DNA from 3 places in the Streptomyces sp. NPDC047042 genome. Region 2 is predicted to be linked to each of the others. Evidence: riboswitches for the same ligand, from Rfam matches in the RefSeq annotation. Region 2 holds a riboswitch; each other region holds the start of a gene.
The links. A riboswitch is a leader RNA that binds a small molecule or an ion and turns the genes downstream of it on or off. The one in region 2 is predicted to bind cyclic di-AMP.

Region 1 (2,195 bases), on a different contig from region 2:
ATCGACCTCGGTGTCCTCGCCCGTACGGACCAGGTGTGGACCTCCGACAACACCGACCCGCTGGACCGACTCGCCATCCAGGAGGGCTTCAGCCAGATCCATCCGGCGCGGGTCATGGCCGCCTGGGTCACGGACAGCCCGAACACCCAGCTGAACGGCCGGGTCAGCTCATTGCGGTTCCGGTTCGTGAGTGCGATGGCCGGGGTGCTCGGCGTCGGCGGTGACCTCACGACGTGGACGGAGGAGGAGCTGGCCGAGGCCGGGGAGTGGGTGGGGCTCTACAAGGAGATCCGGCCCGTCGTGCAGCGCGGCGACCTCTACCGGCTGCGGCGCCCGGCCGGCGGGCTGAGCGCGGTGCAGTACATGCTCGGGGACGAGACCGTCGTCCTCGCCTGGCTCCAGGCGCAGCACCACGGCGAGCCGGTACCGGCGCTGCGGCTCCGCGGGCTCGACCCCTCGGCGGTCTACGAATGCCGTGAAACGGGTGAAATCCACCGAGGTGCGGTGTTGTTGCACCACGGCCTGCGAACCGGACTCAAGGGTGACCTCGATGCGGCAGTTTTCCGCTTGCGTCGCATCTGATGCTTCTGTCCGTTATGGCGTATTGATTCCAACTCGCTTGGGAATGCGGGTTCCTGTGAATCGGGCGAGTGAGCAGCGTCATATTCGTGACCGTGTGTCGCCGTCATGTGCACGTAATTTCGGCGGCTTTTAAGGGTGTTCACACGACGGAAAGATCGATAATTCACGGATCGTGACCGGGAATTCTGGGGTGGATCACAGAAAACCCGTACACAGGGAACCCCAGGCTTGTTTCCGTGCGTCTTGGTCGCTTACGTTCGCCACCCATCCGGACGGACGCCCAATCCTGCCGCCGCCCGGATCCCGTCTCGACCACCCGACCACGGCAGGAGCGGGGGACCCACAGGTAGAACGCCTGCTCCGGTCTCCGGAACAGGCTTGGGGTCAAGTCACGTCCAGGCGTGGCCGGACATCTCCAGTCCGCACCCGACAGCTCACCTCGCAGGCGACGGAGAAGGAATTCGCCATGCCCGCGAAGGGTAAGCACCGCCGTCCGAAGTCCCAGCGCTTCACCCGCTCGATAGCCGTCGCCGGAACCGGCGGAGCGGCTCTCGCTCTTCCGCTGCTGGGAGCCACCGGCGCCCACGCGGTCACGGCGGAGTCCGCGACTCAGTCCGTGTCGTCCCTTTCGGTGACGGCCAAATCCATTGCGGCCGAGGCGGTTTCCGCGAAGTCGCAAAAGGCCGCGAAGAAGTCCCGGACCTATTCCGTCCGGGCCGGCGACTACCTCGCGAAGATCGCCCAGGAGCAGGGCGTCGCCGGCGGCTGGAAGAAGCTCTACTCGGACAACCGCACCGCCATCGGCGCCGACCCGAGCCTGATCCACCCCGGTCTGAAGCTGACGATCGGCAGGAAGGCCGCGTCGACCTCGTCGCCCGCCTCGAACTCGGGCTCTGCGGAAGCGTCCTTGAGCTCCCCCAAGTCCACACAGGCAGAGGCCACCCGGCCGGCCGCCGAGAGCGCGACGGCCGCGAACTCGACGGCGGCCGAGGCCACCGGTACCGGTACCGGCAGCTCCAGCGGCTTCAACCTCCCCGTGGCCGGTGCCACCATCGGCACCGGGTACCACGTGGCGGGCAGCATGTGGTCCAGCGGTTACCACACGGGCGTCGACTTCGTCGTCCCGACCGGCACCTCCCTCAAGGCTGTCGGCGCCGGCACGGTCGTCTCCGCCGGCTGGGGCGGCGCTTACGGCAACCAGGTCGTCATCAAGCTCGCCGACGGCTACTACGCGCAGTACGGCCACCTCTCCCAGCTCTCCGTCTCGGCCGGTCAGTCCGTGACCGCGGGCCAGCAGATCGGCCTGTCCGGGGCGACCGGCAACGTCACCGGACCGCATCTGCACTTCGAGATCCGCACCACCCCGGACTACGGCTCCGACGTGGACCCGGTCGCTTACCTCCGCTCGAAGGGCGTCGCCGTCGGCTGACGAACGTTCGCGGCGAGGACAGCCGTCGAAGGCCGGACCCGTTTCCCGGGTCCGGCCTTCGACGCGTTCACGCGCGCGTGTGCGGGTGTGATAGTCAACTCCCTATCCGTGCAAGCGCTTTCTGCCTCAAGGAGCCGCCTCGTGACGACCACCCGCAGAGCCTTCGGAGCCCTCGCCGCAGGCG
Region 2 (2,195 bases):
TCGATGACGGCGAGGACGGCCTTCTCGACACCCTTGCCGAGGTAGCGGTTGGGGTCACCGTCGCGCAGCTCGATGGCCTCGAAGGCACCGGTGGAGGCGCCGGACGGGACGGCGGCACGACCGGTGCTGCCGTCATCGAGGCCGACCTCGACCTCGACGGTGGGGTTGCCTCGCGAGTCGAGGATTTCCCGGGCTACGACGACGTCGATGGACGGCACGAGCATCTCCTTATGGAATGTGACGCGGGGTACGCGGGGCTGCTGGGCCTCGCGAGTACGGGGCCGCGGCGGCTCCGCGATGATGAGCCTAACCGGCTCCGGGCGATCGGCCAGCCGTCCGACCACCCCCTGGACGGAACATGGACGGAACCGAGGGTAAACATTGTTCCCCCTGGGAACAAAAAGCCCCGCCCCGGTGCGTACGGGGGAGAACGCACCGGGGCGGGGAGCCCGTGGGGGACGGGGGTGGCCCTCACGAGGCCCTCACAATGAAGGGCACGGGCGTGAGAGCCCTGCGGTTCACCTTCTCACCGGCCGCTTTCCGAACCGCTTGGGGGAGGTGTCGGAGCCGGTGCGGGTGACCGGGATCAGCCGAGGTGCAGCTGCTGGCCCGGGTAGATGAAGTCGGCGTCGTCGATGATGTCCTTGTTCAGCTGGAACAGCTTCTGCCAGCCGCCCTTGACGTCGTGCGCCTCGGCGATCGCGCTGAGGGTGTCGCCCTTGACGACCTTGTACTCGCCGTCGCCCTTCTTGACCTTCTTGCCGGTCGGGGTGGTGACGGTCTTCTTCGCGGCGGGCCGATCCTGCGAACGGGAGGCCTGCTGGTTGTCGGTGGAGCGGGTGGCGGTCTCACCGGAGTTGCTGGAGCCGCTGTTGCTGCTGTTGCTGTTGCTGCTGGACGAGTTGTCGCCCGTACCGGCGCCCGTGTTGCCGCTCGCACCGCCGTCGTACGCGGCGCTGGACAGGCCCACGCCGCAGACCGGCCAGGCGCCCTTGCCCTGGCCCGCGAGGACCTTCTCGGCGATCTCGATCTGCTGGGCCTTGGAGGCCTGGTTGGCGGTGGACGCGTACGCCGTGCCGCCGTACGCGGCCCAGGTCGAGGCGGAGAACTGCAGACCGCCGTAGTAGCCGTTGCCGGTGTTGATGGACCAGTTGCCGCCGGACTCGCACTGGGCGACGGCGTCCCACTCGGCGGAGGTGGCGGCGGAGGCGGAGCCGGCCGCGAGCAGCGGAGCGGCGACGGCGGCACCGGTCACGCCGGCGATGGCGACGGCGCGGCTGGCCTTGGACGGACGACGGTGCTTGCCCTTGCCGGAAAACAGCATGAAAGATCCCCTCACCGACGCCTGCGAGGTGAGCTGTCGGGTTCGGGCCGGTTGAGTTGCCCGGCCGTACGCCCCTGTCGGGCGGCGTACGGCTTCACCCCGAGCCGCTCCGGACAACTGCCCGGTGCGGCGCCTACCTTGGGTCCCCCGCTCCTGCCTACGGCGCTTGACAGCGACGACTGTTCCCGTGCGGCCGGTGGCAGGATTCGGCGTTGCGACCGACGGGGCCCACTGTGGCGGGCGATGACGACCGTAAACAGCTGATCCTCTGAAATACAAAGACGATCAGGGCTTCTGAGATCTATCTCTCACCGCATCCATAACGGACATTCAGCTCGAATCGTGACGCGAACTCCGCCTACTTTTGCACCGGTTCGACACCGACAGCGAGGGTCTGACCGGGGAGGATGTGATTGGGATCAGTGCCGACGGTGTTCTCGTTCTCGGCGAAGAGCCCGGACCATCCGTCGGCGAGGTCAAGGGATTCGGCGATGCTCCAGAGGGTGTCTCCGGTACGCACGGTGTACGACCCCTCGGCGTCACCACGGTGACGCCCGGTGCCGGGAGTGGTCAGGCTGCCGCTGCCGTCGATCCCGATTCCCACGAACTGCTGGGAGTTGTCCGACTCTTTCCCATTTGTCGCATCTGTGGATGAACTCTCACCTTCCTGCCCCTCGCCCGTACCGGCCGACGGCGAGGAAGGGACCGGCGAGGCGGCCGGGGCGACCGAGTCACCCGAGTCGGCCCCGTCGGCGGCGTCGGCCGCAGCCGCGGACGGCGAGGGGGACTGGGAGGACCCGGAGGGCTTTGCGGAGCCCGAGGAGTCGCCGGAGGCCGCGGAGTCGTCGCCAGGGGACCCGGAGGGCGTGGG
Region 3 (2,195 bases), on a different contig from region 2:
CATCTGGTCGTGACGGGTCGCCCGGCGCCGAGAGTCCGGCCGTTGCTCGACGACCTCGGTGCCGGGGGGCTCGCGGTGTGCGGGCAGGGAGCGCAGTTGTACGACGCCGGCGCGGACCGCCTGCTGTGGTCGGTGACCCTGGACCGGGAGCTGGCGGAGACCGCGCTCGGCAAGATCGAGGCCGAGGTCGGGCAGTTGTACGCCGCCGTCGATCAGGACGGGGTCGACGGGCTCACGCTGATCGAACCCGGGTACCTGATGCCGCACCCGACGCTGCCCGCCGTACAGGTGCCGCGCCGGGACGATCTGTGGGCCGCGCCCATCAGCAAGGTGCTGCTTCGCCATCCGTCGCTGTCCGACGACGAGTTGGCGTCGGCGGCGCGTGGAGCGGTCGGTTCGCTCGCGACCGTCACCATGTCGGGGCCCGGCACCGTCGAACTGCAGCCATGCGGCATCACCAAGGCGACGGGGCTCGCGTTGGCCGCCGAGTATCTAGGGCTGTCCTCGTCCGCCACCATCGCCTTCGGCGACATGCCCAATGACATCCCGATGTTCGACTGGGCGGCCCACGGTGTCGCCATGGCCAACGCCCATCCCGAGCTCAAGGCGGTGGCGGACGAGGTCACCCTCTCGAACGAGGACGACGGGATCGCGGTGGTGCTGGAGCGGTTGTTCGGGCGGGGGAAGGGCTGGGAGGGCTGGGAGGACTGGGCGGACCGGGAAGTGCCGGTACCAGGGTCGGCACCGGCACCGGCACGGGCACGGGCCGTGGCACCGTCATCGGCCTCGGTACCTGCCTCGGCTGCGACACGGGTCGGTCGGCAGTAGGGCCGGGTAGGCGGAAATGAGCCCGGGTGGGGCGGGCGTCGTGGGTCCGGCCCAGAGGACGCCCGCCCCACCCGGGCAGGGACGGTCGGCCTAGTAGGCCCCGTACACGTTGTCTATCGATCCGTATCGCGCGGCCGCGTAGTTGCAGGCGGCGGTGATGTTGGCGATCGGGTCGTAGGGGTCGAACGAGGTTCCGGCGACGTGGTACGCGGCGAAGGTCGGGTCGATGACCTGGAGGAGGCCCTTGGAGGGGGTGCCGGCTGCCGCGTTCGAGTCCCAGTTGTTGATGGCGTAGGGGTTGCCCGACGACTCGCGCATGATGTTGCGGTAGATGCCGTCGTACGTCCCGGGGATTCCCTTCTGCGCCATGATGTCGAGCGATTCGCGGATCCAGCCGTCCAGGTTGTTCGCGTAGTACGTCGTCGTCGACGACGCGGCCGACGGGGCGGCGGAGGCCGTCGTCGCGGTCAGGAAGGGGATGGCCAGGGCTGCGGCAGCCGTCGCGGTGATGGCGAGTGTGCGCGTGAGTGCGAGCGGGCGGCGAAGGGTTCGCGCGCGGTTGTGCTGACCTCGTGCGGGCATGGTGAGTCCTCTCCGGCGCCTACGAGGTGAGCTGTCGGGTTCGGGCGGGAGATGCCCGGCCGGGCGCGCTGCGGCGCGCGGCTTCACCCCTAGCCGCTCCGGCGTCGATGTCCGGACCGGCGGCTTACCTGGGTCCCCCGCTCCTGCCTGCGTGAGTCACATGTGGGTGGGTGGTGGTCTGCTCTACGGGCGGCGGCAGGATTCGGCGATCCGCCCGGTGTGGCGCGAAACGTATGCGAGAGCACACGTGTGGAACAAGGGGCGGAAATGCAGGACTTGCCCATATCGTGCACACATTGGGAATAAAACGGGCAAATGGTAAAGGATGGGTGGAGGGGTAACTTGCCTTTGTGAACGGGGAGTTTGCGGGGAGGAGGGGGTGTGGGTTGATTGACGGCGTGACTCGAATCACGAGGTGGGGGGTAGGGGTGGTCTCGATGGGGCGAGTGGTGAATTTGGGGTGTTTCGAGGTTTTTGGGACATGTGTCGGTCACCGGAAAGGGCCGGAGATGGGCGCGGTGTGCTTATAAATGTCCATGCTTTGGACTGATCAAAAACATTCCGGTCGTGATCCGATACCGCCCGGCCTGGACGGGCGGGCGCTCGCGGTGATCGAAACATGACCGGATACGCTGACTCGAGTGAGGGCAGCGACCTATCGACACACCGTGTGACCGCCAGTAGACACAGCAGACAGGAGATCCCTCGTGACCGTCGTCGGGCCGTTCGGGCTGAGCGTGCGGGACCAGGCTCTCGAAGCCGATGTCCAGGCCGGATTGGCGGCT

Region 1: linked by a shared signal. The riboswitch ahead of ABZ855_RS06955 (peptidoglycan DD-metalloendopeptidase family protein) and the one ahead of ABZ855_RS21205 (transglycosylase family protein) in region 2 are both predicted to bind cyclic di-AMP.
Region 3: linked by a shared signal. The riboswitch ahead of ABZ855_RS03075 (transglycosylase SLT domain-containing protein) and the one ahead of ABZ855_RS21205 (transglycosylase family protein) in region 2 are both predicted to bind cyclic di-AMP.

The regions. Positions count from the first base shown of each region.
Region 1 is NZ_JBEYVP010000005.1:124,971-127,165, reverse strand. Features, by position in the region: gene ABZ855_RS06960 (alpha-galactosidase) at 1-582, shown strand, start outside; cyclic di-AMP (ydaO/yuaA leader) riboswitch at 886-1,045, shown strand; gene ABZ855_RS06955 (peptidoglycan DD-metalloendopeptidase family protein) at 1,049-2,011, shown strand; gene ABZ855_RS06950 (DUF6250 domain-containing protein) at 2,153-2,195, shown strand, end outside.
Region 2 is NZ_JBEYVP010000017.1:106,949-109,143, forward strand. Features, by position in the region: gene eno (phosphopyruvate hydratase) at 1-218, opposite strand, end outside; gene ABZ855_RS21205 (transglycosylase family protein) at 587-1,324, opposite strand; cyclic di-AMP (ydaO/yuaA leader) riboswitch at 1,328-1,499, opposite strand; gene ABZ855_RS21210 (transglycosylase family protein) at 1,683-2,195, opposite strand, start outside.
Region 3 is NZ_JBEYVP010000002.1:263,621-265,815, forward strand. Features, by position in the region: partial or broken gene ABZ855_RS03070 (HAD family hydrolase) at 1-675, shown strand, start outside; gene ABZ855_RS03075 (transglycosylase SLT domain-containing protein) at 919-1,410, opposite strand; cyclic di-AMP (ydaO/yuaA leader) riboswitch at 1,414-1,579, opposite strand; gene ABZ855_RS03080 (polyprenyl synthetase family protein) at 2,118-2,195, shown strand, end outside.